3 regions of the Paenibacillus sp. J22FR21 genome follow, and region 3 is predicted to be linked to each of the others. Evidence: riboswitches for the same ligand, from Rfam matches in the RefSeq annotation. Region 3 holds a riboswitch; each other region holds the start of a gene.
What was found. Region 3 has a riboswitch for cobalamin ahead of AC0YNS_RS15030 (S-layer homology domain-containing protein). Riboswitches for the same ligand answer to the same signal wherever they lie in the genome.
Positions count from the first base shown of each region.

Region 1 (4,225 bases), on a different contig from region 3:
GCTCGTTAAGCTCTTGGCATACGCCGAATACTCGACAGTCATCGGTCTGGAACGGCTGATATCTCCCCATACGATTGGCGGTTTGACGCATCTTGTACCATAGGATTGAACCCAAGCGTTCTCTGTGAAAATAAATCCGTCTAAACACTCACCGAAGTATTCCACCATATCGTTACGCTCATATTCGCCATGGACCAGAACGTCCAAGCCAATCTCTTCTTGAAGTGCAATACATTCCGCAATCTTATCGAAATTGAACTGTTTGTATTGTTCTTCGGTAATGGCGCCTTTCTTGAAAGAGAAGCGGTTCGCTCTGACTTCAGCTGTCTGCGGGAACGATCCGATGGTAGTCGTAGGAAGCGGAGGCAGCTTGAACTTGTCATTCTGAATCGCTTCACGTTCGGCGAAAGCAGGCAGTCTCGTGAAGTCAGCGTCCGTTAACGCTGACGTTCTGGTTTGTACAGCTTCGTTACCTGCGAAACGAGTGCCATTGAAGAGCTCTTCGTTCTGTAGGTAAAGGTCGGCTGCATATGGATTCGCATGCGCCAAAATCGCTTTAAGGTCAGCAAATTCACGAAGCTTCTCTTCAGCGAATGCGAAATAGTGTTTATGATGGTCAGACAGCTTTGTTTCGTTCTGCAAGGAGTATGGTACGTGCAGCAGCGAACAAGAGGAGCTAAGCACCAGCTGCTTCGCGAGTCCTTTCAACTCTTGCACGGTTGCAAGTGTGTGTTTATAGTTGTTCCTCCAAATATTCTTCCCGTTTACGACACCGGCGAACAGGACTTTATCAGCCGAGAATCCATTCTGGCGCACGAGCTCCAGAGATTGTTTGCCTTCAACAAAGTCAATTCCGATGCCATCGAAGGGGAGGGCTTGAAGGGCTTGATAACAGTCACGAATATCACCGAAGTAGGTTTGAATCAGAACCTTGACGTTGCCTTTCGCAGCTAGAATTTGGTCATACAACTTCGAGAAGAGGGCTAGATCCTCCCCGGTTAGGTCTGTTACCAGTGCCGGCTCGTCAATCTGAATCCACTCGGCGCCAAGTTCGTTTAGTTGCCGTAGGACGTTCGCATAGGCCGCGGCTGTTTCTTGTATGAAGTCGCCCGCTTGCTTGACGCCGGTATATTTGGCAAGCTTGAGCAGCGTGAAAGCACCGATTAATACCGGTTTCGTTGGGATATGAAGCCGTTTAGCCTCCAAGAACTCATCGAACAGCTTCGTGCCGGCCAATTGAATCGCAGTGGAATCGTCAATGATAGGAACCATATAGTGGTAGTTCGTGTTGAACCATTTTTTCATGGCCAGCGCTTTCACGTCGCCTTGCTCGCCTTGGTAACCCCTTGCCATAGCAAAATACGTTTCCAGCGGGCTAAGACCCAGCGATTGATAGCGCTCCGGAATGATATTGAACAAGCATGCCGTATCAAGCAGGCCGTCATAGAATGAGAAATCGTTGGAAGGTATAAAATCAATCCCATTCTCTTGCTGTCTTCTCCAGTGGTTGGCTCGAAGGTCCACACCGGTCTGATGGAGCTCGTCGATCGTAATGTCTCCTTTGAAATATTTCTCGGAAGCAAATTTCAGCTCTCGTAATGATCCTACTCTAGGATAGCCAATAAGTGATGTTTTCAATGTCAATCTCTCCCTACGCTTTGTGTTGAGCTTATTATAGTGCGGAGAGCTTGCTATCGGAAAACACAAAAATACTATGTCAAGGTATAGCTTTTTACTATGGGTTTAGAAGGCGAGTCGCTAATATCATAGACAAAAGCAGCAACATTCTATATTATGAATAGCAATTGAATAGAACTAGTCAAGGCGCACGCTTAGTCCATAAGCGCTGCTTAATAGGGAAGACCGGTGAAAATCCGGCGCGGTCCCGCCACTGTAAATGAAGAGCTGATCTGGGAATTGCCACTGGCCGTCAGGCTGGGAAGGTATAGAGAGGCATTGACGCATAGCCAGGAGACCTGCCTTGATTGGATTTCACACACTCTACGGATGATGGAGGCGGTGCTTTTTTTGTTGTCTTTCCTAGTAGTTGACGACGCGGGCAGCCCTTGATTCTTTCATGAATCAGGGGCATTTTTTGTTATGGTTGATATAGAATGCAACAATATACTTAGAGAGAAGGCAAGACTATGCGTTCAAAGGCACTCCAATCATTAGCTATTATCGTTTCATCCATTATGTTGTTATTGTCGATCACTGCCGGATTCGGTCCGGTGAAGACCGTTCGCGCTGAGGCGGCTTTCGATCTCGAAGCTACAATCGAAGCTGCATCGAGTTACTTCCAGAAAAGCTCATCAGGAGTTGGCTCCGATTGGGGGGCAATCGGACTGACAAAGGCGGGTAAGAAGATACCCGATACCTATGTACAATCATTAGTTAACCGCGTTAAGTATAGCGGCGGTGAATTCGATCGCGTTACCGAGTTAGAACGTACGATTATGGCTCTATCGGCTGCAGGTCAAGATGCAACGAATATCGCCGGCTTTAATTTGATCGAGAAGCTTTATACAAGCGACTACATGATTAGCCAAGGTATCAATGGCCCTATATTTGCATTGATTGCAATGGATTCAGGCCACTATGAGGTTCCGGCTGACGCGAAATGGACTAGAGAAACTCTTATTGACGAAATAGCCTCCCGCCAAAACGAAGACGGGGGATACTCGCTCGGCGTTGGCAACGATAGCGACCCGGATCTTACGGCCATGTCGTTAATCGCTCTTACGCCTTACGCTGACAATGCAACGGTTAAGAGTATGGATTTGATTTCAGATTTAACACAATGGCTTTCCGTAAAACAATCGCCGAATGGCGGTTACATCATTACGTCTTGGGGGAGTACCGTCGATTCCAGCGAAAGTGTATCGCAGGCGATTATCGGTTTAACTGCTTACGGTGTCGACCCAACCGGTCCGGATTATACCAAGAACGGAATTACACTGATCGACAAGCTCATGCAATTCCGAATGGAAGACGGTACATTCACTCATACGATGGATTGGCCAATGTCGAATGGCATGGCTACGGAGCAAGCACTTCAAGCACTTGATGCTTACAAGCTATTCTTGGAAGGTCATGGTGAGCGGCTATATGACTTTAGCGGCACATTGCCCGGACTCGAGCTAATTCCGGCTGCACCTGTAAAGATCCGAGTCGAAGGACCGGAACCTAATCAAGCCTTCTTCGAAGGAACGGTAAATGCAGCAACGCCTTTGGAAGCTTTAAAGTCGGTGTCAACCACTGGCAGCATTCAGCTGGGAATCACTTCAATGTGGGGCATGGTGTTTGTTGCCATTAACGATATTGCATACAATCATTATGATGATGATTATGGAAGCTGGAGTTTTTCAATCCAAAGAGGCAACAAATGGTTGACTTCATCGGATGGAGCTATGGATGAGATTCCATTGAAGCCAGCGGATAAACTTGTATTTTATTACAAAACTGATAACACTGAGATGATAGACACCATTAAGATGTTGCCAGAATCAGGTACATCGCTGAATGAAGATCGTGCATTCGACATCGTAGTCAATAAGATGACTATGGATTGGAGCACCTTTAAACTGGTTTCAGCTCCAGCAGAAGGCGTGAAAGTCGATGTCGTCCACGAGGGTGAAACGATTTCCACGCAGACGACTAATGTGCAAGGTACGGCGCGATTTGACGGGTTGACTGCTGGAAGTTACACCGTTTCCGTATCTAAATACGTCCCTAAGAGCGGGCCTGATGTCGTACATAAGTCCATGCCGCTGGAAGTGAGAAGCGGTATACCGCCGATTGAGCTGCAGCTACCAAATGAAGATCAGCCAACGATTACGATTCCTTCGGATGATCGCCCGTATATAATCGGCATTGCCGATTCGGATTCGAGGAAGCAAATTGCCATCACGATTCCGGAACAGAATCCGTCGTTGTTGATGTTGCACTTGCCGCTTGCCACCGCTCTCCCCGCCATAGAGGCGAAGAAGGGGAATCTAACGTTCAGCATAGCGCAAGGCACGCAACTCGTTAACGGTGATGGTTCTTCTATAGAACTGTTAACCTCCAAGAATAAGTCGGATTCCGTACTGGTAAGTCGCGTTCAATCCTTGATCTCGAGTGGTTCAATTCTTGAGAATGTGAGCGAAGCGATTACAATCGGTGGTGGAGCCGGCAGAATCGAATTTGATTCGTTTCTTACTCTGACTTTTGCAGGATTGAAGGG
Region 1 covers NZ_JBWDNJ010000001.1:994,744-998,968, forward strand. Annotated here, with positions in the region: gene metE (5-methyltetrahydropteroyltriglutamate--homocysteine S-methyltransferase) at 1-1,638, opposite strand, end outside; cobalamin riboswitch at 1,806-1,998, shown strand; gene AC0YNS_RS04955 (S-layer homology domain-containing protein) at 2,148-4,225, shown strand, end outside.
Region 1: it holds a riboswitch for cobalamin, as region 3 does, so the genes downstream of both, AC0YNS_RS04955 (S-layer homology domain-containing protein) here and AC0YNS_RS15030 (S-layer homology domain-containing protein) in region 3, are expected to answer to the same signal.

Region 2 (4,225 bases), on a different contig from region 3:
AAGCCGAATTGCGGCATTGACGCGCCAAGCGCAGGCGACGAAGTCTTCGATCGGGCGAAGAGTGGATCGGTTATCGGCTATTTTTGTACCGATTATGATGCTGCTTTCTTTGGCTACCTTGCTTCTTTGGCTGATTTGGCTGGATCCGGGCGACTGGGGGAAGGCTTCGCTTCATGCGCTTGCTGTGCTTCTGGCAGCATGTCCGTGCGCGCTTGGTTTGGCAGCGCCGATATCGCTCGTATTGGCTACCGGTAAGCTTGCCCGCCGCGGCATCGTGATGAAGGAAGCAGGCGCGCTGGAGCGTCTGGCTCAATTGGATACGATTGTGTTGGATAAGACAGGTACGTTAACAGAAGGCAAGCCTGCGTTAACGGAAGTGTCCGCATTGTCCGGCTCGCCAAGCGCGCTGCTGCGTCTAGCGGCGTCTGCTGAGGCAAATTCTCAGCATCCATTCGCAGCAGCGATTAAGGCTGCCGGTAAACGGTCTGGGCTAGTGATCCCGGAATCAACGGCTTATCAAGCATATCCGGGCAAGGGGATTGAAGCAGTCGTTGAAGGCAAGCGCGTCGAAATTGGCAATGCCGGTTTTGCCGCTGAGCGGGACTGGAAGATGAATCGAGTGCTGCTGAGCTTCGTCAATCGGAAAGAAGAACTCGGGGAGACGGTCATCTATGCCGCGATAGACGGGGAATGCGCCGGTGCGTTTGCCTTCACCGATCAAGTAAAACGCTCCTCGACGGATGCAGTCTCGGCGATGGCAGCCGAAGGCGTTCGCGTCTTACTTGCAACCGGCGATCATTCATCATCAGCAATGAACGTGGCCCGGATCACGGGAATCGCACAGGATGATGTACATGCGTCCATGCTGCCGGAGCACAAGGCAGAGCTCATTCGCCAGCTGCAAGGGGAAGGAAGAGTCATTGCAATGGCCGGTGACGGCTGGAATGATGCTCCCGCACTTGCTGCCGCAGATGTCGGCATCGCGATGGGCGGCGGTACGGAGGCAGCGCTTGATGCCGGGCATATGACGCTGCTTCGCTCGCGGCTGACCGGTATCTATGAGGCTTTTCAAATCAGCAGAATGACAGTCCGGAATATCCGGCAAAATCTTGGTTTTGCGCTGCTCTATAATTCTATTGTGATCCCGTTTGCGGCAGTAGGCGGCATAGAGCCGTGGATGGCCGGAACAGCTATGGCGCTCAGTTCGGTGTCTGTCGTATTTAATGCGCTGCGTTTAAACGGCCAAATGAACCGATTTCTTCGGAAGTGAAAGCCAATTGTAGACATCCTAAAAAGGTGATGGTATAGTTACTCAAGCACAATTTCATAGTTTACGAACAGGTGCTAAGCGTATGCGTTCGTTTCAGTCCGTTGAAACGCGCAAGCTTAGCTTAAATGGGAAGACCGGTGCAATACCGGCACGGACCCGCCACTGTAAGAAGCGTCGATTCTGGAAGGGAAGGCATGCTCGCCCATCTCCAATCGACAACGCATCAATGATAAGTCACTGAACGATGGGATCGTTTGGGAAGACGTTGATGACAGAAGCTTCGAGTCAGGATACCTGCCTGTTCAGTATGAACGCTACCTACGAGGACTTAGGGAGGTGTTGGAGATGGGCAACCGTTTATTGCCCGCTGATGTTCTACGGAACGTAAGCATTTCTGACGCTCGAAGTCGGAAATGCTTTTTTTTGTTGTACGCAATTATAGAATGGGGAGAGAATGATTCAAATGAAATCTAAATTAATGCCATTAACTAAACTTGTATTACTCGTAACTATGGCTGCAGTGCTGCTGATTACAGCTGCTTGTGGCTCAGGTAAGAATAACGCCAATCAAGCTGCTGAGAATGCGGGTAATGCGGGCAGCGCTGGCAATGCGGCCAATGCAACCGAGCAAGCTGCTGCGAATAACTCCGCACAGCAACAACATTCCGTATACCCGCTGACGTTGAAGGATGTGACGGGAACTGAGCTCACATTCCAGTCTGCGCCTGCGCGCATTGTTTCATTGCTGCCCAGTGAGACTGAGGTCGTCTATGCCATAGATGCCGGGGCTTCTCTGGTTGGGGTAGACAATTACTCTAACTATCCCAAGGAAGCGGAGAGTGTGACGAAGATCGGCGATATGGACGCCGATATTGAGAAAATCGTTTCGCTGAAACCTGACCTTGTGCTCGCCTCCTATACCATGGGGAGTGCCGTTGTCGATAAGCTTCGCTCGCTCCAAATCCCGGTGTTTGCTACAGATCCGAAGACGTACGATGCTGTCATAGCGAAGGTGAAGCAGATCGGTGAAATTTTGGATAAGAATGAGCAAGCTGCAGCAGTTACGGCTCATATGGAGCAAGTTAGAGAACAGGTTATTAACACCGTTAAAGATGCGCCGAAACGGAATGTGTATCTGGAGTTCGCACCGGGCTGGACAGTCGGAAAAGGAGAGTTCTTGGATGAGCTCATTACACTCGCCGGAGGCGTTAACGTCGCCAGCGAGCAGGGCTGGTACGAGATTGACCCCGAGTCGGTCGTGAAATCGAATCCGGATCAGATCATTTATGCGTCCATGACTCTCGCTGAAGGTGAGACCAATCCTATCCTAACCGGGATAGAAACAAGACCTGGCTGGGCAACAATTAATGCGGTTAAGAATAAGCAGGTGTTTGAAGTGGATCAGGATCCGTTGACCCGGGTCGGACCTCGACTTGCCGATGGGCTGCTGGAGGTAGCGAAGAAGCTGCATCCGGATCTGTTCAAGTAAGATGAGAACAAAGCTTGTTGTTTATGGAGGAGCAGCGATGCTCCTTCTTGCTGTATCTGTCGTCGTCAGTTTGTCGATTGGCTCATCCGGATTGCCGCTACTGCGCGTTTGGGGAATATTGATTCATCAGTTGCCGTGGATGGAGGACCCGAGCGGTCTCTATGATGCCAGCGATATCGCAATCGTGACACAGCTAAGATTATCAAGAGTCGTATTAGCAATGCTTATCGGCGCTTGTTTGGCAATTGCCGGCTCCGGATTTCAAGGTGTGTTGCGTAATCCGCTTGCTGATCCGTTCACACTGGGTGTCGCAACGGGGTGCTCGGTAGGCGCGGCATTCATGATTGTATTCGGCTACCAGAAGGTAATCGGCTTATGGACGGTTCCGCTCGTCGCTTTTACTACAGGGATCGTTACCCTCTTTATTGTGTTTGCACTCTCCCGAGCAAGAGGAGCGATTAATGTCGAGACGTTAATCTTGTCCGGTGTAATCGTTCAAGCCTTTCTCGGCGCTTTCGTGACGTTCATGGTGTCGATGTCGCAAGGCGTTATCAACGAAGCCTTATTCTGGCTAATGGGCAGTCTAAGTGCTCGCAGCTGGGAGCACGTCCGGCTGATCTTGCCGTTTCTTATCGTGGGATTGCCGGTCATGATCCGCTATGGACAGCATCTCAATTTGTTCGTGCTGGGCGAACGACATGCCGCGCATTTAGGCGTGAACGTCGAGCGCACGAAGCTGATCGTTCTGATCGTTTCTACATTTTTGACCGCGGTTGCGGTATCTATTGCGGGTGTAGTCGGTTTCGTAGGGCTGGTAGTGCCTCATCTCCTTCGGTTGCTGGTCGGCCCGGACTATCGTTTCATTATTCCGCTGTCTGCGGTAGGCGGTGCTATTTATCTCTTATGGGCGGATACGCTCGCTCGAACTGCACTAAGCCCAAAGGAAATCTCGCTTGGCGTGGTGACGGCGCTTATCGGTGCACCGTTCTTTGCCTATTTGCTCTATCGGCGTAAGGTACTGCAGGGAGGGTCGCAAACATGATCGAAGCAAGGCGATTATCCAAAATAATTGGGGATAAGCAAATTCTGCGCGAGATTAGTTTCTCAATGCAAGAAGGTCGTATGTATGGCATTATCGGTCCGAACGGCGTCGGTAAATCTACGCTGCTCCAGCTGCTGACAGGCATGGAGCTGCCGACTTCAGGCGAAGTGCTGTTAAGGGATCGGGCTGTTAGTGCGTATAAACGCAAGGATTTGGCCAAATGGGTTGCCGTGCTGCAGCAAGGCGGATTGCCTTCGGTTGGTTTTACCGTGCGCGAGGTTGTTACAATGGGGCGTTTTCCATATCAGAACTGGCTGGGAGAGGAAACTTCCGGCAGCGGCGATGTGGTTGAAGATGCACTTGGCTCCATGGGCTTGCTTGAACTGCAGCATCGACGGATCGATCAACTGAGTGGAGGCGAGCG
Region 2 covers NZ_JBWDNJ010000001.1:664,618-668,842, forward strand. Annotated here, with positions in the region: gene AC0YNS_RS03370 (heavy metal translocating P-type ATPase) at 1-1,270, shown strand, start outside; cobalamin riboswitch at 1,336-1,575, shown strand; gene AC0YNS_RS03375 (ABC transporter substrate-binding protein) at 1,734-2,759, shown strand; gene AC0YNS_RS03380 (FecCD family ABC transporter permease) at 2,761-3,801, shown strand; gene AC0YNS_RS03385 (ABC transporter ATP-binding protein) at 3,798-4,225, shown strand, end outside.
Region 2: it holds a riboswitch for cobalamin, as region 3 does, so the genes downstream of both, AC0YNS_RS03375 (ABC transporter substrate-binding protein) here and AC0YNS_RS15030 (S-layer homology domain-containing protein) in region 3, are expected to answer to the same signal.

Region 3 (4,225 bases):
ACGCCTCTTTACAACAATTTGGTTGCGGCTAACATGCGGTAGAGCATCTCCGCGATCTCGGCACGCGTAATAGCCACTTTAGGCTCAATATTGAAAGCATCCTGAGACAAAATATTCTCACGGAAGTTGAAAGCAAGCGCAGCCCTCGCCCAATCAGCAGTCTTCGTATAATCACCGAATTGAGCCAGCATATCTCTTGTTTCTGCAACGCTGAGATTGGTATCCATGCCGCATAGCTTGGCTGCGCTCGCGATCATAACAGCAGCTTCTTGCTTCGTAATCGTCACGCTAGGTGAGAAGGTTGTCTTCGATGTGCCTGTCACGATCCCATATCTGAAAGCAGTACCTACGTAACCTGCATACCAGCCGCCTTTGGGAACATCTGCAAATATGGAAGTTGCCTTTGGTAGGAGCCCAAGACCTTTGGTCACTATCGCAGCGAATTCTGCCCGTGTCATTGTCCGATTCGGAGCAAAGGTGTCTGCAGTCATGCCGTTAATGATCCCACGTGAAGCAAGCTCTTCAATGGCCTTTCTATTCAGATGATTGGCAATATCCGAGAACGTCTTGCCCGCTTCGAGCACAGGCATTACTTTAATGTCCTCATGTTTATTCGGTAAGCCCACCTCTTCGTTTGAAGTGGAAGGCGTCTTCCTTGTTACGTCCGACATTCTGTAAAGACTATTCTTGTTTGCCGATCTACGTTGCACGTTCACAAGTCCGTACATCGCCTGCTCTGTAGACATTCCGTTTACTCCACTGTTATCGATCGCATGTTGAAATCCTTTTCCCTCCGCATAATAGCCAAGGAGATCATCGACAACGGTGTTGCCATTTTTGACGAATCGACTGTCATCGATGGAGATGCCAAGCTCACATAGCGCCATCAACACCTGAACCGTGCTTTCGGAATTTTTGACTCCCCAGCTGGAGTAGCCGCCTTTATTATCCTGAATGTTCGATAACCGCTCGAGCGCTTTATCTGTTGCAGCTTTTACGCTTTTCTTATCCTGATATTTCGCAAGTGCCTGCAATGCCATGCCCGTAATATCTGGATCTGCCTCCGTACCGGAAAGTGCAAATCCGCCATCCTTCAGCTGCCGAGACAAGATTTCGTCGACGTACAACTCTCTTGTTGCCTTCGTCTTGGCCGTGCTATTGAATGGAATCGCATAATTCTTGCTGTCTAAGGCGATTAGCGCGAAGATCGGTCCGTTTATCCCCTGCCAAATGGTTTTATCGAAATCACCGAGCGGTGTCAGCAGATTGTAGCCACCTACATGGGTCGGATCCGCTCCGATGGCGGTTAGAGCCAGGATGACTCTGGAATATTCGGTATACTTCTTATCATGAAGATCGCCTTTCAGCGAAATCACGTAGCTCTCAACCGTCTTATAATAGTCGTCGAAATAACGTTGAGGGACTGGATATCCGGAACGAGCCAAACCAATGACAGCCCATTCTCCACCAACGGAGCCAACTTGAGGTTCTTGTACCGCCGCCAACAAGTAAGCCGCTGTATCCTGAATGGCATTGTCCACATCTTTGGCCGGTGAACCGTACACAGGTGTAATACTCAGTTGACCAACCATCAAGCATAAGATAACAATGGCGGATAATAATTTACTGCTTCTGTTCATAATTTCCCCTTCCTACTTCGCACAATTTCACTCCTCAATAGTAAGCAATTCATATCCTTTTCAATAAAAATAGCCTTCGATTCATATAGAATCAAAGGCTGGCACTGTCCGCAGTCAAATGAATGACAACAAAAATAAGCACCGCCTCCATCATCCGTAGAGTCTGTGAACACACGTACACGTCAAGGCAGGTCTCCTGGCTTTGAGTCAACACTTCTCCATACCTTCCCGGTATTTCTACCAGTGGCTTTCATGGAGTTGCTCGTCATTAACAGTGGCGGGACCGCGCCGGATTTGCACCGGACTTCCCTTTTAAGCGATGTTTAGATGGCTAAACACGCACCTTGCTGTGGTTATTCAATTACAATGATCATATAGTGACCTACTGCGTTTGTCTATTATTCAATGTATTCTATCAATAAATGATTATGTATATTGCGTATATACGTTTTTGTCGTATAATCAGGATATAAGTCATATTATGTTAGGCGGGTGATCATTTGAAGTTCTCGATCACGAAATGCACCGAGTTGGCGCATGAAGCGAGAGGAGAAGTCGGGGAATGCATTCTATCCTTAGTTGATGAAGTATTGAATTTAAGACAACAAGTCGCAACTGGCCCAAGTTACCCAAAACTTGTCGGCAGTGCGGAGGTATCAGAGATACTGGGGATCGATCGACGCAATATGCATCATAAGAGGAAAACGAAGGGATTTCCTGATCCGGTCCTTGTCATTAAGAGCGGACCGCTTTGGATTGAAGATGTAATTATAGAGTTTAGAGATGAATCCGATGATCGCCGCAGGAAAGACGAAGATAAATAAAGGGAGCGGGCGGGGCATGAATTATTTTCTTTTCATTGTTGGGTCTACATTCGAGTATATTGGCACGCTGCTATTCTTGTTCACATTGTTTAGGTTTGGATTGGACAGAAGATTGATAATGAACGTATTATTAGTTTCCTTGTTAATGAGCCAAGCTTCTTACTTCTCGCGCTTAGATCCTGCTGTTGGTGATTTATCTTCTTATATACAGTTTGTCCTCTTTATACTGGTTCTTTGGATTTTGTTCCGAGTTCCTATTTTCCATTCCATTATCATGAATTTTGCGGGAATAGCCGCTTTATTTACAGTGCAGGGCTTAATTATTCTAGTAGCAAGTCAGGTTAGTGATACTTCATTCTCAACGATAACCAGCAATCATGCTACTGCGACAGCTGTACAAATTATCACTTGTTTAGCCAACATAGCGATTGCCAGGACCGTATACATAAAGAACTGGGGATTCGACTTTGTTCCAACTTCACGGCGAGTATATGTCGAAATTAGAGGCACTAATGCAATTCTATTAGCGATAATAGCATTCGCAATCGTATTAGCAGCCATCTTGGCAGTTGTATTCCGTAATAATTATGATGAATACGTGATTGCCGCGAGTATTGTCTTTGTACTAACTCTTCCTTTATTCCTATACTTTACACTTAGAAAGGATACAGAAGATGCTGCGTAAAATAGCCACTGACCTAAATGTACGCATGAAGGCAAATGGCGTAGCTAATACGCCATCAGTCGACGTTATCGTCTACTCATTGAGCATTATTTGGAACACTGTGTCTATTACCGCATTTTCTTTGCTAATAGGACTTTTTACTGGCGAAATTGGAAGAACTGGATTATTATTAATAGTATTCGCGACTATTCGCCTATTAACAGGCGGTTACCACTTAAAGTCTGGTTGGCTATGTATTTTTGTCTCTACACTTGCTATGTCAGTAATGCCGCATATTTTCCTGTCAGATTATTGGACTTACATCCTCACGGCAGTTGCGCTGCTAAGTGTGCTAATCTTCGCGCCGGCGAACTATGACAAGTACGCCCGGCTTTCCCCAAAATATTATCCATTGTTAAAAATTCTATCCGCAGCGCTCGTTGCGACTAACTTCCTATTTGTTTCTGACCTCCTTGCAGTCGCTTTTATGGTACAAGCGTTGTTATTGCCTTTTAAGGAAAGGGGGTGAAACAAAAGATGAAAAAACTAGCATATCGTGGTGTGGCTGCTATTGTAATTGGGGTGGCATCGGTATTCGTTCTCGTGGGTTCTTACGCATTCATCAATAAACCTGAAATCCCTGCGGAACTTAGAAAGTAGTACATCGGAGGGATGTTGAAACATGCATCGCCCATATCATGTAGTTAATCGTCGCAAAGACGGGAGTTTCGATATTGTCGAAATAGACCTAAACGATGTCCGATTTGTGGGCAGTCTAAATGGCGAAAAGTATCTCCAGACGCATGAAGGAACCTATTACTACATAAAAAGTCCGGAGGAACAGGAAAAGTTTTTTAGTTTGCAGGGTTTTGTGAAAATCGACCGTTGTTTCATGGCTCAAAAAGACAAAATTGAGTTTTACGACGAAGATACGCATCAAGTCTTTTTCGAGAAAGAGCCCGTTGGAAAAGACGCCCTCCGTGCACCCGTCTCTAGAGCGCATTATAAAGAAATGAGAGACATCAAGCGGAGAGGCAGCTCACCTGCGAAAAATGGTCTTCTTAGCAATCGCAATCCTTTGACGGACTGAATAAACA
Region 3 covers NZ_JBWDNJ010000003.1:995,374-999,598, reverse strand. Annotated here, with positions in the region: gene AC0YNS_RS15030 (S-layer homology domain-containing protein) at 9-1,640, opposite strand; cobalamin riboswitch at 1,810-2,002, opposite strand; gene AC0YNS_RS15025 (hypothetical protein) at 2,141-2,464, shown strand; gene AC0YNS_RS15020 (hypothetical protein) at 2,583-3,149, shown strand; gene AC0YNS_RS15015 (accessory gene regulator B family protein) at 3,139-3,657, shown strand; gene AC0YNS_RS15010 (hypothetical protein) at 3,666-3,788, shown strand; gene AC0YNS_RS15005 (LytTR family transcriptional regulator DNA-binding domain-containing protein) at 3,811-4,218, shown strand.